2 regions of the Spongiibacter sp. UBA1325 genome follow, and region 1 is predicted to be linked to the other one. Evidence: predicted binding sites of a transcription regulator. Region 1 holds the regulator's gene; the other holds the start of a gene.
The links. The regulator sigma-54, encoded in region 1, starts transcription at its own class of promoters, with help from an activator protein. The targets are predictions, from matches to a motif close to TGGCACANNNNTTGCNNT.
Positions count from the first base shown of each region.

Region 1 (7,922 bases):
AACCGTGGTTAACACAACGCCGCCAGCTAACGCGGGATCGATGTTTAGCGCCTTCATTACCAGCGGCAAAATGGCGCCGGCCAGTGATGCGGTGATCAGGTTAATTACCATGGCGGCGGCGATAATGGCGCCGATTAAGGGGTCGTTAAACCAGTAACTGGCGGCCAGCGCGACAATGAGTGCCCACAGCAGCCCGTTCATGAGTCCTACCAGAACCTCTCGATTGATCAGCCAGCGACTGTTATTGCGGCTGATATGGCCAAGGGCCATCCCGCGAATCACCACGGTTAAGGTTTGTGTGCCGGCGACACCGCCCATGCTCGCGACAATGGGCATAAGTACGGCCAGTGCGACGACTTTTTCAATGGTGCCTTCGAAAAGGTTGATAACACCGGAGGCAATAAAGGCCGTTAACAAATTGATGCCGAGCCAAATGGCGCGGCGCGGCGCGGTGGTCATTACCGATGCAAAGGTGTCTTCGTCTTCATCCAGACCGGCCATACTCATCAGTGAGTGGTCGGACTCTTCGCGGATAACATCGACGACGTCATCGATGGTGATTCGGCCAAGGAGCAATTGATTGTCGTCGACCACGGGGGCACTGACCCAGTCCCGCCGCTCGAAGAGGTTGGCAACATCGCGCGCAGGCATGGACGCCACAATGGGCTCAACCTCGGTGTCCATGATTTCACGAACGGTAACGCTGGGGTCCGAGACCAGCAGTTTCCGCAGCGACAGTGAGCCAATGAACTGGTCATTACGGTTAACGACCAGCAGGCTATCGGTCATTGCGGGAAGCTCTTCGTGCCGCCGCAGGTAACGCAGCGCGACATCTAGGGTGATGTTCGGCCTTACAGTGATGGTGTCGGTGTTCATCAGACCACCGGCACTGTCCTCGTCGTAGGACAGTATGTGCTCCACACGCACCCGGTCTTGATGGTCCATCGACTCCAGCACTTCGCGAATCACGCGGTCCGGAAGTTGCTGGAGTATATCGGCGATATCGTCGGTTTCGAGACCCTCGGTGATCGCGGCGACTTCCTCGGCATCCATGTGCCGCAGGAACTGACTCTGCACCTCGTCGCTCAGGTGCTGGAGAATGTCACCCTCATTTTCGGTATCGACAAGTTGCCACAGCACGCCCCGCACTTTTTGCGGTGTCGACTCAATAAGGTGGGCGGCATCGACGGGCGGCAGGCCATTGAGCATACGCCGAATTTGCAGAAACGCGCCGGAGCCCAGAGCTTCATTCAGTAGCTCTAGGCGGCTTTCAGCTTGGGGCTTTTCTGCGGTTTGGGCCATATAGCTCTCTGCGTTGCGTTCGGCTTTCTGCTGGATAGCAGTCACACAGTGTGGCGAGAATTATCCTTTAATCTTCGCTGGGCAACAATTGCAGACGGGCGAAATCGCGCTGAAATGCGCAGTATTTGATTTATTCGCCTTCGTCAAAGCGGCGTTCGATCAAGTCGACGAGAGCGTCGAGGGCTGCTTGTTCGTCTTCCCCTTCGCAGCGAATGTGCAGTGTCATGCCTTTGCTGGCCGCGAGCATCATTACCGACATGATGCTTTTTCCGTCGACCCATTGCTGCCCCGCCGACACCTGAATGCGAGAGGCAAATGCGGTGCTGGTGGTCACGAATTTGGACGCAGCACGGGCGTGAAGGCCGAGTTTATTGATGATAGGAATTTGGATTTCTTGCATCGCCTTGTCCAGCCCAGGTTAGTGCTGAAGTTCGCGGTGGCGAACTTGCAGGCCAGGACAGGTGTCGCGAAGCGCCTTAGCCAGCTTTTCGGCCATGTATACTGAGCGATGTTGTCCACCCGTGCAACCGATCGCGATGGTGAAGTAGCTGCGACCGGCAGATTCTATCTCAGGCAGCCAGCGCAGCAGGTAAGTGAGTATGTCGCTATACATCTGTTGGACTTGCGGCTGGGCATCGAGGAAGTGCTGAACGGCGTCGTCGCGGCCGCTGAGGCTGCGCAGCGCCTCGTCCCAGTGAGGGTTGGGGAGCATGCGCAGATCGTAGACCTGGTCGGCATCAATGGGTAGGCCGCGCTTAAAGCCGAAGGACTTTAGTTGTAATGCCATGCGGCTAGCGTCGACGCCGAGAACGCGGTCACGTATGGTGGCGCGCAATTGATGCACAGTCATGTCGCTGCTATCGATGGTCAGCGATGCCTCGGCGACGATGGGCTCCAACAGCGCAGACTCTTGCTTTATCGCGTCGCTAAGCGGCTGGGAGTCGGTGCTCAGTGGATGCCGTCGACGGGTCTCGCTAAAACGCTTAATGAGCTTGTCGTCGCTGGCATCCAAAAAAAGAATACGCAAGCTGGCCAGGCTTCGAACTTGTTTGCACAGTTCTTGGAAGCGGGCGAGCTCTGTTTGTGAGTTTCTCGCATCGATACAGACAGCAACCTGCTGATGAACTTTCAGTGTGCTTTGAGAGAGTTCGGCAACGAGTGCGGGCAGCAGTGACACCGGCAGGTTGTCGATGGCGTAAAAGCCTTCGTCTTCGAGCTGGTGCAGCGCCGTGCTTTTGCCCGAACCTGAGCGGCCGCTGAGAATGATAAGCTTCACGCCTAGCTGGCTACCGCACGTTCATAAAGACTGCTGTCGCTGTCTGCGCTGCGAAGCTGCTGGCGGAAAGCGTCATCGTTGAAGGCGTTGGCCAAGCTTGCCAACACTTTAATGTGTTCGTCGTGTGCTTCGGCAGGGACGATCAACGCAAACACTAAGTCCACGGGTTGGTCGTCTATCGCTTCGAAGTCGATAGGCTCGGCAAGTTTAAGCAGCATGCCGGTAATTTCGGTGCACTGCTGGCTGCGACAGTGGGGAATCGCAACCCCGTGCCCGATACCGGTGCTTCCGAGTCGCTCGCGGGCGAGCAGTTCGTTGAACAGTTCGTCGGCGTTGAATTGCGCATTATCCTCACTGACAAAAATAGAAATTTGTTCCAGTAGGCGTTTCTTGCTGCCCACAGACGTACCGCAGTGGGTACGTCCGGGGCTGAGTATTGAATCAAGGGTCATGTTTACGTTTCCGGAACATCCCCGGGCCTTTAGTGGCCCAGGTTTTTCTCCTTGTGTTTAATAAGCTGGCGATCGAGCTTGTCGGTGAGGCTGTCGATGGCCGCGTACATATCCTCTGATTCACAGGTGGCGAACAGATCGGCGCCGGCCACATGTACGGTGGCTTCAGCTTTTTGAACCAGCTTTTCTACTGACAAGGTAACGTCGGTATTGGTGATATTGTCGAAGTGCCGTTGCAGCTTGGCGAGTTTGTTGTTGACGTAATCGCGAAGTGCCGGGGTAACTTCAACATGGTGACCACTGACGGTTATTTGCATATCTTGCTCCTTCATCGCTGAGAACATCCGGCGCCTCCCGGCGCGTTGTTTGGGCCTTTTGGGGCCTTATTAGACCAGTCTTTTCCGTTCGTTAGAGGGCGGAATGACTAGTGATTCCCTGTACTTTGCAATGGTTCGCCGGGCAACTTTGATGCCTTGCTCGGCCAACAGTTGGGTGATTTTGCTGTCGCTTAGCGGTTTTTTGGGATTTTCTGCGGCAATTAATTTTTTGATTAGTGCACGAATCGCCGTGGAGGAGCATTCTCCTCCGGTATCGGTCGAGACGTGGCTGGAGAAAAAATATTTGAGTTCGTAGATGCCTCTCGGGGTATGCATATATTTTTGCGTGGTAACCCGTGAGATCGTCGATTCATGCATGCTCACCGCATCGGCGATGTCGTGGAGCACTAGCGGTTTCATCGCTTCGTCGCCGTACTCCAGGAACCCGCGCTGATACTCAACAATTTTGGTGGCGACTTTCATCAGTGTTTCGTTGCGGCTCTGCAGACTTTTAATGAACCAGCGCGCTTCCTGTAGGTTGTCGCGAATATAGTCTTTGTCGCTGCTGGTGCCGCTGTCTTTGGCGAGCGATGCGTAGTGGCTGTTAATTTGTATTTTCGGGGCAATGTCCGGGTTTAACTCAACCAGCCAGCGGCCTTCTTTTTTGCTGACGAATACGTCTGGTACCACATACTCTGTTTCGTCGTTGCCCACGCAGTCACCAGGAGTGGGGTTCAGCGTTTGAATGAGTGCCAGGGTGTCGCGCAGTTGGTCTTCTTTTAGCCGGCAGCGACGCATGATTTGGTTGTAATCACGGTTGCCGAGCTGCGGCATGTGCTGCTCGACAATCTGCAGCGCTTCAGCCAGGTATGGGGTGTCTGGGGAGAGCTGCCGAAGTTGAATTAACAAGCATTCTTGAAGGTCCTGGCCGCCAACACCGGGGGGGTCAAACTGCTGGATGAGGTGAAGGACTGCATTCACTTCTTCTATTTCGATATTGTCGTCGTCGAAGGCGTCCACCAGCTCTTCGGGGCTGACGGTGAGCCGCCCCTTTTCATCGATCGCGTCGATGATGGCATCGGCGACGATGCGGTCAAGTTCTGAGAGCCGGCTGAGGTTGAGTTGCCAGCGCAGGTGGTCCTGGAGCGACTCTGAGCTGCCGTGGCGATAGTCATTGTTGTAGTCGTCGTCGGCGCTACCGGCCGCGGAGGAGCTTGGTGCAGAGCTTTGGTAGACGTCTTCCCACTGGCTGTCTACCGGCAAATCTTCGGGGATGTCGCTGCGCTCGGCCCATTCACTGTCGGCGTCGTTGCTGGGCGCCTCCTCAGCAGAGGTCGTTTTGCTGTCAGCCTCATTGGCGTTACTTTCGCTCTGGCTGTTGCTGCTCTGGGGTTCCGGGCTGTCGCTGTCTTCCTCTACTTCCAGCAGGGGGTTGGAGTCCAGTGCCGACTGAATTTCCTGTTGAAGGTCGAGGGTGGAGAGCTGTAATAAACGAATCGCCTGTTGCAGCTGGGGCGTCATGGTCAGCTGCTGACCGACTTTTAGCTGGAGCGATTGTTTCATAGGCAATGACTTCTACTACAACCATACCTGAGGGATTAAATGCCGTTATGTAGTCATAAACGACGATGCTTCAGGGTCAGTGTAGTCCCGCAGCCGCACCGCTGCAATAGGCGTTTAAAGCAATTGCTGTGCCGATTTTTTGATCAAAGGGTAAATGTGTCGCCGAGGTAGATGTCCCGCACGATTTGGTTGTTGAGTACGGCCTCGGCATTGCCCTCAGCAACGATGCGACCTTCGCCAACTATGTAGGCTTTTTCGCAGATATCGAGGGTTTCTCGCACATTGTGGTCGGTAATCAGGACGCCGATGCCGCGCGCCTGCAGGTGGCGAATAATTTGCTGAATATCGTTCACCGATATGGGGTCTACCCCGGCAAAGGGCTCGTCGAGCAGAATAAAACTGGGCTCGGTGGCCAGTGCTCGCGCAATTTCTACTCTGCGCCGTTCCCCGCCCGAGAGCGCCATACCCGGCGATTGGCGAATATGGGCAATGTGAAATTCTTGTAGCAGTGCATCGAGCTTTTCTTTGCGTTGCTTGCGATTCAGGTCGCTGCGGGTCTCCAATATCGCCATGATGTTGTCAGCGACGCTCAGCTTCCGAAATATGGATGCTTCCTGAGGGAGGTAGCCGACGCCGTGTTTGGCCCGACCCTGGATGGAAAGTGGTGTCAGGTCTTTGTCGTCGAGCTGAATGCGGCCACGGTCGGCGTTGACGATGCCGACGATCATGTAAAAACAGGTTGTTTTCCCTGCCCCGTTGGGACCCAACAAGCCGACTATTTCACCGCTGTTAATACTCAGGGAGACGTCTTTGATTACCTCTCTGCCTTTGTAGGCTTTAGCGAGGTTGCTGGCTTTCAATACGGGCATGTTAGCGGGGAGTCTCCGGGGTGTCGGGGGTGGTGCTTGGCGCGGGGCTATCGGTATCACTCACGCCCTGCTGAGGCTGTAGGGTCATTTGTACCCTGCCATCGAGTTTGTGGCTGCCGCCATCGGCAATGACCATTTGCTTGCGCCCGCTGTATACAATGCGATCGCCACTGATCTTTGAGCCTTGATGTCGGATGGTGGCATCTTTTTGCAGCAGGATTTCCTCGGCATTTAGGCTGTATTCTATGAGTCGAGCACTGGCGACCACGACGCCTTCCCCGGCGCGGGGTTGTTGCTCAAAATGGGCGGGGCTGCCATGGGCAATAACCTTGGTTACTTTTCTGTCAGCCTCGACAATAATCAGCTTGTCTGCACGAATAATCAGGCTGCCCTGCGACATATTGACGTTGCCCGTGTAAATGCCGCGATTGTTTTCATAGGTGGCTTTGTCTGAGCTGAGGTTGATGGCCTGGCGGCGATCATCGGGCAAGCCATGCACGCTGCTGGCGAGGCAGAGCAGGGCGCTAATAGCGAAGGTGGGTAGATTATTGCGGTTCATAGTATCCTTTTACCTTCGCGAGCAGCTCGACTTTCTCGTTAACGAGGTCGGCCGTCATGCCCTCCGACTGGGTTTCGCCATTGGGTAGTTGCAGTCGCAGTGGCTGATCCGTCGCAACCAGGCTTTGCTCCAGGTCAATGCTGAGTTGCTCTGTGTGGATTTGCGCTTCGCGAATTAAGTCTTCAACAACAACACTGCCACGCAACTGCAGTTGTTGGCCATTTTGTGACAGTGTGCCGGTAATGGCTTGCGCCGTCCACGGCCGCTGCTCGCCGATATTGCCGATGTAAAAGGGCTGATTGAGCTGGATGCTGCCCGAGGAAATCATGCGTTCGGCACTGTCTGCGCGCCAGCGGTATGCCACATTGCCGTCTTGGCGATATTTCAAGCCTTCGATGCCCTGGAGGTGGGAGTCAACGTCGGGGATGGCTTCGAAGCTGTCAGTCAGGCTCAATTTCCCGCTCTCACTAAATTGCGTGAGGTAGATCACGGTGCCCGCGATAGCGGCCAGTACCGATAGGACCGATGCAGCATTGATATTGAATGACGGCGCAGCCATTTACAGGAACTGCTCAAGTGCGTCGTTGAGCTTGCCTTGAGACATCAAAATAAGCTCGGCGATCTCTCTCACAGCGCCGCTGCCCCCCGCGGCACGCGTTTGCCAGTCGGCATGGCGTGCTACGAAGTGGTGACCATTGGCGACGGTAATGCCCAGGCCCGCTGCTCGAATCGCGGCTAAGTCGGGTAAATCGTCACCCACGTAGGCGATTTGATCGTAGCTTAGTTTGAGGTCTTGGCGCAGTTCTTCGAGTGCCGTGCCTTTGTCTTCCCTGCCTTGGTAGATTAACTCGATGCTCAGTTCTCGCGCGCGTCGCAGCAGCAGTTCAGAGGTTCTGCCGGTGATAATTGCGGGGCGGATGCCGGCGTCGCGCAGCAGTTTAATACCAAGCCCGTCAAGGATGCTGAACGCTTTCATTTCCTCGCCGCTATTGCCAAAGTACAGGCTGCCGTTGGTCAGTACGCCGTCGACATCCATTGCCAGTAGGGTGACCGTTTTTGCTTTTTCGAGAATGGTTTGCATGGTGTTCCCTGTTTTAGGCGACGCCGGCTTTAAGCAGGTCGTGGGTGTGGATCACGCCTACTGGCTTTGCGTGATCGTCCAGAGCGACCAAGACGGTGATTTTATTATCTTCCATAATGCGCAGTGCTTCTGCGGCCAGTGTGCCGGGCCTGATGCTGCGGCAGTTGGCGGTCATCACGTCGTCTATTTTCGCCTGGTGAATGTCAATGCCGCGGTCGATCGCGCGCCGCAAGTCGCCGTCTGTGAAAATACCCGCCAGGCTGCCGTCTTCATTGAGTACCGTGGTCATACCCAGCGCCTTACTGCTCATTTCCAGCAGGGCATCGCTGAGCTTGGCGCCAGTATTGATGTGCGGTATGGCTTCCCCGGTGTGCATAATATTGTCAATCTTCAGCAGCAGGCGTCGACCCAGCGCGCCGCCGGGGTGAGAGAAGGCAAAATCATCGGCGGTGAAGCCGCGGGCCTCCAGTAACGCGATGGCGAGCGCATCGCCCATTACAAGT
Region 1 is NZ_DBTD01000001.1:25,260-33,181, forward strand. It holds gene mgtE (magnesium transporter) at 1-1,302, opposite strand, end outside; gene B3K78_RS00135 (HPr family phosphocarrier protein) at 1,433-1,702, opposite strand; gene rapZ (RNase adapter RapZ) at 1,721-2,578, opposite strand; gene ptsN (PTS IIA-like nitrogen regulatory protein PtsN) at 2,581-3,030, opposite strand; gene hpf (ribosome hibernation-promoting factor, HPF/YfiA family) at 3,060-3,347, opposite strand; gene B3K78_RS00155 (RNA polymerase factor sigma-54) at 3,417-4,910, opposite strand; gene lptB (LPS export ABC transporter ATP-binding protein) at 5,054-5,779, opposite strand; gene lptA (lipopolysaccharide transport periplasmic protein LptA) at 5,781-6,338, opposite strand; gene lptC (LPS export ABC transporter periplasmic protein LptC) at 6,325-6,897, opposite strand; gene B3K78_RS00175 (KdsC family phosphatase) at 6,898-7,419, opposite strand; gene B3K78_RS00180 (KpsF/GutQ family sugar-phosphate isomerase) at 7,433-7,922, opposite strand, start outside.

Region 2 (7,922 bases), on a different contig from region 1:
AAGAGCTGGCCGTTTGCCGAGCCGACGTACTGGCCGTTAATAAAATGTTTTACTTCATTCATTGCTGCGTAATCCCGTTACATGCGTTGATCAGGTGAGCGCGGTCAGGAAACGTTCATTCAACTGACGGTCGTGATAGAAAATCGCCTTACCCAATTGCTCGGCCTGCCATGTGACGGGCTCGTGGTCCGGGTAGGTGTAGTCGCCGCCGCAGAACACTTCGTTGCGGTTGCCCGATGAGTCAAAAAAGTAAATGGTTTTGCCGTGCGTTAAGCCGTGTCGGGTGGGGCCGATATCTATCGAGGTATCGGTCATTGAAATCAGATCCGCAGCGCGCAGGATGTCTTCCCATGTCTCCAGGAAGAAGGACGCGTGGTGAAATTTGCCCTTCTCTTCGTGCTGGATAAACGCCACGTCGTGAGCCTTGGTCGACAAGGTCAGGAACTGGGCAATACGGTTGCCATCGGGTTCCAATACCTGCTCAGCGAGGTAGAAACCGAGCACATCGACGAATAGGTCATAGGTCGCTTTCAGCTCGGGGCCATACAGCAGGCAGTGGTCAAAGCGCACCGCCTTCATGCCTTTCAAACCGCGTGGCCACGCCTCTGGATTGACCTCACTCAGGCCCCATTTACCGAGGTATTTTTTCTCGGCGTACAGTTCAAAACTATGACCCGAGGGCGACACAAACCGTATCCGCCGGCCACAGTCTTTTAACTCTCCTGCCGGCAGGTGTTCCACCTCTACGCCATAGTCGTTGAGGTCGCGCTCCAACTGTTGAAGGCTGGCCTCGTCGACGACTTTAAATGCCATAAAATCCATGCCGGGCTCCTCGGCAGGGCGCAGTACCACAGAAAACTTATCCACTTCGGTCCAGGCCTTTAGGTACACCCTGCCCTGATCGTCGCGATCGGTTTCAATCAAGCCCAATAATTCTGTGTAGTGTTTAACGGCCGCATCCATATCGAGAACACGGATCTGAACATGCCCTGGGCGCATTACACCTTTTTTCATATCTGTTACCTCAACGCTGTTATTGTTTTTTCTGTGTTAATGAGCGACAGCCCTTATTGCTGACACTCGATGATCAAATCTGAGAGCGGGAACACCCGGCAGGCCAGCACCTCGCCGTTTGCTACCGCTTCGGGCGGTGCATGAAGCCGGCTCATCTTTCCGCACTCGTAGTCGCCTTTGAGCACTTTGACCTTGCAGAAGCCGCAGCCACCGCCACGACACCCCACCGGCACGCAGCGCAGACCACTTTGCTCCATCGCCTTGAGCACACTCTGCTGTGCATGGCAGCCAAAAGACTGGCCGCTTTGCTGCATCACCACCCGGTACACATTGCTCATCGCGCTGCACTCAGATCTTTTTAAATAACGCGGATCGCTGGGTTTCTCCGGCGCCATCAGCTGCCGTTAGGAAGCGTTCCATAAAGATGTCTCGCTCAAACAACCGGCCTTGCATCAGCGCGGTAATTGCCGCATCAATCATCGGTGGCGGGCCGCACAAATAAGCTTTATGGCCAGCAAAGCGCCCATCGAAATGCGCCTTGGCAGCTTCGTGAACAAAGCCCTTAAAGCCCTGCCATTCACTCCCCTCGTCGACATCGCTTAACGCCGGTACATAGCTAAAGTTTTCATGCTCGCGTTGCAGCGCCTCGAACAACTCGCGGTTGTAGAGTTCGTCGAGGTTGCGCGCCCCCTGGAATAACGTGATCTGACGGGAATCATTGCTCTCGAGTAATTCAAGAATCATCGACTGCGGGCTGGATAGCCCCGAGCCACCGGCAATGAAAATCAGGTCGCCGTCCTGGGAATTACGCACAAAGAACTGTCCGTAGGGGCCCGACAGATTTACCTCGTCGCCGACCTTTAATTGATTGTGCAGGTAACCCGTTGCCGCGCCGCCTTCAACAAGACGTATATGCAGCTCCACTTCGTCGGCCTTGCTAGGCGGGTTTGCAAGGGAAAAGGCTCTGGGTCCATCGACACCCGGTAGTTCGAGGTTGATGTACTGCCCGGCCTGAAACGTCATGCCACGATCCAGCTTTAGGTGAATGCCTTTTATCGTTGGCGACAGGTCGACAATGCGGCTAACCGTTGCGCAATAATCCTCAACGGCGTAGCCCTCAAAATCCGGATCGACATCGATATCCGCTTCGATCACCACATCACTTTCTACGGTGGCGCAGCACGCTAATACCTTGCCTTCGTCTCGCTCTACATCCATTAGCGCGAAGGGCGAGGCGTCACCCACTTCGACATCGCCCTCCAGCACCTGCACCTTGCACGTTGCACAGGTGCCGTGGCCGCAGGCGAAGGGCAGCCAGACACCCTGGCGCAACGCGGCTTGAAGAATGGTCTGGCCTTCTTCGACATCAATCTGTTCACCAATAGGTTCGATGGTTACGGTATGCGTCATGACAATTTCCTCACGAAGCCGAGCCATCGATGCCATTAAGGCCGTCGGTGCGCACAGTCAAAATACTTTTGTGATCAATGCCACTTTCACTCAACGATGCCGACATATCCGGAGAAAACGGCGCATCATTCAGCGTCCACTGCGCATTCGCAAAATCTGCTTTTGCAGCGTCGGGGTGCGCGGCGACCGCAGGTGAAAGAATCGTTTCGACAAAGTCACCGAACGGCATCTCCGGTGGCACCAGAAAGGCAAAAGGTGCGCAAAACAGTAAGTGATTGGGCCAACAAACATAGAGCAACTGCATACCATGAAAGTTGTCGACCTTGTCCTTGGGTTCAAACGTGTAGTCGTATTTAGCTTTTACGCTCATAGGGGTCACCATTTTTATTGTTTCAAAAGGCGATTGCCCGGCATCGCTCCATACCGGGCAGCTGCCAAATCAGGCCGCGTCCTGGCCGGATGAATCCGCGTTATTGTTACCGGGAGCTTGTCCCTTGATAGAGAGCCAGCGACGATAGTCCGGCGAGTCGAGGTACTCGAAATTATCGGCACCCGGTTTGATGTGGTAGTACTCAGAGACCACCGTCTCCACATCGGCCCCACCGCAGTTGCCCTGATAGATTTGATGAACGGGGAGCCAGGCCTGAATATATTTCTCAGGCTCGTTGTTGAAGATGTCGCAGCAGCCATCTGAACAGAAGTGGTATCTCTCACCTTTATATTCTGTCTGGCGGATGCTGAATTTTGTCGGCTCGTCTTTCTCGGTAAAGATGGTGGGTATCTGACAAACCTGACAAAGCTGAGGCAGCGTGGCGTTATAGAAGCGACGCCCCTCTGATTGCTCCTTATTCAGATACTCGAAACGCGGGCGGTAATACTTGTCGAAGGTATCGGGGTATTTCTCCGACAGCCACGCCATTTCGTTTTCATCGGGCATCCACGTGTGGAAGTTTGTCGCCTGGCTGTACTGGTAGAACGTCGACCACGTTTGGTGGCTAACATGGTGTTTGGCAGCGTTGGCGATGTCCTGGTATTTCGGCGGACGAATACCGTAGCGCTCAAGATCCTTAAATAGCGCGCCACCGTTTTGCTCGTAGTACACCTCCCAGGCTTCAGCCCAAGACATCACTTTGTTAGGCAACATGTAGTCCATCATCATGCCGACCAGGCTCAGCAGGCGGAAACCGCGCCAGAACCATTTATCGATCCACTGCTGAATGATCGGCACGTTATCTTCGTGCTGCTCCAGTATGAATTTGATGACCTCCAGCCCCAGCGTCATATGACGGGCTTCATCCGACTGCGCAGAAAAGCCGAAGGTTACGGTCGCCATATCACCGTTGTAGGCCGCGCCCGACATGAAGGGTACGAACAAGAGGTTGGTCAGCACGTATTCAAACGAGAATGAGATTGCGGTTAAAAACTCAAACGGGCCCGCAGAGCGCGCATCGTCGAAGAATGACTTGGGCACTGACAAGAACCAAACGCGGTCATGCATATGCGCGGCGTCGTGCAAGCCATTAAAGTGTTTATTGTAGTGACTCATGGCGTGTTGCTGAGTCTGGGAGTGGCGCAATTCGTCAATGGCTTGCATCTGACAGGCAACGCGGGCACCGGCACCACTGAATTGACGGCCTACTTTTGCATAGCCTTGGAACGCCGCATGTTCAAGCGGCGACACACCACTTAGGAATAACTTAAGGGCATTAACATAACGCGCATCAGAAATATTTTGATGGCCATTGTTCTGCGCAAAGGCGTCAAAAATGGCGTACAGTTTTTTCTCTTTTTCCGCCTGGTATTTCCAGTAAGCGTCCATCGTCAGGCGGAACGGATCTTCCCACTGCGACCAGTCGGTGATCTTAATTCCCTCAAACTGCTCATCGGGGAAAATATCTTCCTTCTTCTGATACGAAGGCTCCCACGCCATATCGCGAGTGAGGTATTGATACTTATCTTTAAGGTTTAGCTTTTTATTTTTCGCTGCCATGATTCTTCTCCCGATTAATTCCACTGCAAGATAAAGTGGTCGTCATCTTCATCCACGCTGCCGCCGATACTGATCACATCCACCAGCATTTCCTGAACGTCCCAGTCGCGACCGATCTTCTCTTCCACGGTTTCGCGATTTATCACCAGGCGCTTTTCTGCCTGAATACGGATCATTGCAGGCTGGTGCTGCACCTCTGCATGTGGGTTGTCTTCAACAATGGCGTCGACCAGATAACGGGCGTTGTCATTGTCTTGAAAGGCGATAAATACCAACTGGCTCATGCGGAAACTCCCTGACTTTGCAGCCCAAATTTTTTAAGTCGTGCGGCGAGTTGCGCACGGGTTTCATCCAGGGCAGCGGTGCCCGACGTAGCCTCAGCCAATGGCAGTAGCGCCTGATAAGCGCGCGGCTCCCAACGATCAACCCAGCTTTGCAGTAGCTCAGTGTTTTGCTCATTTTCTGCGGTAACGGTCTTCATCATCGCGTTCGTCCATCGTTGCGAATCCTTGAACCAGTCGCGCATAAATTCCGTTAGCATCGACACATCTTCGGCGCCGTGTTCGCCCAGCCATTGATCCATCTTGTCGTACACCAATGGGTACAGCAGTCCGTCGAGCAACACGTTCTGAACCAGCGTCAGCTCAAACCAGTCACTGATTACCAGCGTGTCTTCCACCAACTGACGCATCGGCTGCCACAGCGCATCGTCCATCCAGTAGGATTTGGATTCATCCAGGCCACGGCCGGTACTGCCGTCCATCAGCAGGGCAATACGCGACAGGTATTGGCCAATACCCAGGCGGTCCATCGCTTGATACATATGTAATTGCGCAACCGTGGTCGCCGTGGCATCGCCGGCGATCATGCTGTTATTCATATTGGCGCCAAGCTCAACGTGGCGAAGGGGAACGAGCAGACGAAGAATCTGCTTCTGGGTTGCTTCGGGAAGGCGTGCAAGCAAATCGCGCTTGTCACAGAAAGCGAAAGAGCTCTCCGCGGCCTCCTGCATTTTTGCGCGATTGCCCACATAGGCGCCGTAGTAAAACTGGCGGGGGTCAGACACCGCGGACCAGTCGGCCATGCTTAGCGCCGTCCGCGCTGGATCGTTAAGCGTATTTTTATCGTCCCACAATGGGCGGTAGTGGAAGTTGGTTTTCGCCTCGATATCGTAACTGGCTTCCTGATATCGCGTTGCGGGTTTATCGCCAAAACGGCGGGCGATATGGGCATATGTCTGGCGAATCGGTTCCACCGAATGCGTCTTGATTTCTATACTCATGTTTAGTCCCGTTATTGGTTTTATGGTGTTAAGTCGGTTACAGGAAATCTGGCGTCGCCACTTAGTAGCGCTTGCCCTTTTCTCCGAAACGCCACTTGATCATGTCTTCATCAATCTGGCGGATCGTGTCGGAATCCATATGGACAACGTTGTTGCAGCGACAGAATTCGTCGAAAGCCGCGCGCGGCAAAATTAATTCCACGAACAACTCGGGATGACCGATTGCAAAATCAAACTCAATGAATTTGTCAGAGGGATCACTTCTTACCCGGATATAGCGGGTCAGCTGATCGAAAGTAGGTTGACTGTTTGTGCTCATCGTCTGCCTCGTTGTATTTATTGGCGGCTGACGGGGTAAGAGCAACGGCTGTGCCACAAGCCTGACAAGTGGTTAAAAAAACTTTAAGTGGTTGTTTTTAATAAAATTAATAAAAGCCAAGCACGGTATTAGCAACCGCCAGGGAAGGGATCACTGAGCAGCGATTTTTATCAAATGATAAATTTTCATGAGGGGAATGAGCATTTGCTCACTTGCCTGTTCTCCCCCACAAAAACAAGGAAATTTAATCATATGGTTGAATTTCTCTTAACATTCAGTGTTAGATTGCCCGCAAGAGCGGTTTGTTAACGCAACAGCCAACCCTCCCCCAAAATTACAATAACGGGGTTCACGCATGACCATCAGTTACAAACCTCAGCTACGCGTTGAGGACTTTAAAGATCTCACTGAACAAATCCGCTTCCAAAGTGCGGAGGGCAAAATATGGCTGAGCGAACAGCGCATGCTGCTGATGGACCTCAGCGCCCTGGCAGCCTTTCGCCGCGAGCTGGTCAACACAATGGGGATCGAGCGCGCCAAGGGTTTCTTTCTGCGCCTCGGCTATCAGTCGGGCCTGAGAGACTCTGAACTCGCACGCAAGCTGCGCCCCACCAGCAGCGAACTGGATATATTTCTGGCCGGCCCGCAGCTGCACAGCATCAAGGGCATGGTAAAAGCCATTCCGCTACAGATAGAAATTGACCAGGAAAACGGCGACTTCTACGGCGAGGTTGAGTGGGTGGACTCCTTCGAAGTGGAGATATGCCAAACCGAACTTGGCCAAATGGACGAACCTGCGTGCTGGGCCTTGTTGGGCTATGCCTGTGCCTATACCTCATCGTTTATGGGGCGCGAAGTGATATTTCGCGAGGTCAGTTGTCGCGGCTGCGGCGACGAACGCTGCGTCATTGTCGGCAAACCCGCTGAGCAGTGGGACGATGCCGAAGAGTTTGCCGCCTACTTTAAAGCCGACCCCATTGTTGAAGAACTTTACAACCTGCAGGCACAGGTAAGTTCGCTGCGCAGCAGTTTGGAAAAGCAGCAGGGACAGTATTACGGCATCGGCCAAAGTCCGTCGTACAACAAAGTCTGCAAGATGATCGACAAGGCCGCCCAGGGTCGCGTATCGGTGCTGTTATTGGGAGAAACCGGTGTCGGCAAAGAAGTGATCGCCCGCAGTGTTCACCTGCGCAGCGAGCGCGCGGAAAAGCCGTTCGTTGCCGTCAACTGCGCCGCCATCCCACCGGACTTGATAGAAGCCGAACTCTTTGGCGTGGAAAAAGGTGCGTATACCGGCGCAAATCAATCGCGAGCCGGCCGCTTTGAGCGCGCCAACGGCGGCACCATATTCCTGGATGAAGTGGTCGAGCTCACCTCCCGCGCACAGGCCACCCTGCTGCGGGTGTTGCAAGAGGGCGAACTGGAACGCGTCGGTGATTCGCAAACCCGAAAGGTCGACGTACGCATTATTGCGGCAACCAACGAAAGCCTTGAACAGGCGGTTAGCGAGGGCCGTTTCCGCGCCGACCTGTTTTATCGACTCAATGTCTTTCCTGTAAAGATTCCGCCGCTGCGCGACCGCCTGGAAGACCTCCCCCTGTTGGTCGAGCATTTCCTAAACAAATTCCACTCGGAATACGACAAGCGCACCATGGGCTTGTCAGACAAAGCGCTGGAACTCTGCAAGCGCTACCCCTGGCCCGGCAATATCCGCGAGCTGGAAAACGTCATTGAGCGCGGCGTTATTCTCACCGATAACAACGACACCATCAGCCAGGATTTCTTATTTGCTGCGCCCCCGCCGGATACCGGTGACGCCTCCAGCCATTGCCTGGACGACGGCGGCAATATCACCCAGTCGTCGGCCGTCACCGGTGACTGGTCAGACGACATCCTCACCCGGCAAA
Region 2 is NZ_DBTD01000011.1:84,793-92,714, forward strand. It holds gene B3K78_RS16240 (2-hydroxymuconic semialdehyde dehydrogenase) at 1-62, opposite strand, end outside; gene B3K78_RS16245 (catechol 2,3-dioxygenase) at 91-1,014, opposite strand; gene B3K78_RS16250 (2Fe-2S iron-sulfur cluster-binding protein) at 1,068-1,352, opposite strand; gene B3K78_RS16255 (NADH:ubiquinone reductase (Na(+)-transporting) subunit F) at 1,363-2,424, opposite strand; gene B3K78_RS16260 (phenol hydroxylase subunit P4) at 2,435-2,794, opposite strand; gene B3K78_RS16265 (aromatic/alkene/methane monooxygenase hydroxylase/oxygenase subunit alpha) at 2,864-4,414, opposite strand; gene B3K78_RS16270 (MmoB/DmpM family protein) at 4,429-4,698, opposite strand; gene B3K78_RS16275 (aromatic/alkene monooxygenase hydroxylase subunit beta) at 4,695-5,696, opposite strand; gene B3K78_RS16280 (phenol hydroxylase subunit) at 5,758-6,015, opposite strand; gene B3K78_RS16285 (sigma-54-dependent Fis family transcriptional regulator) at 6,371-7,922, shown strand, end outside.
Region 2: B3K78_RS16280 (phenol hydroxylase subunit) is a predicted target of sigma-54. The motif match lies at 6,054-6,071, and genes of this name have one in related genera.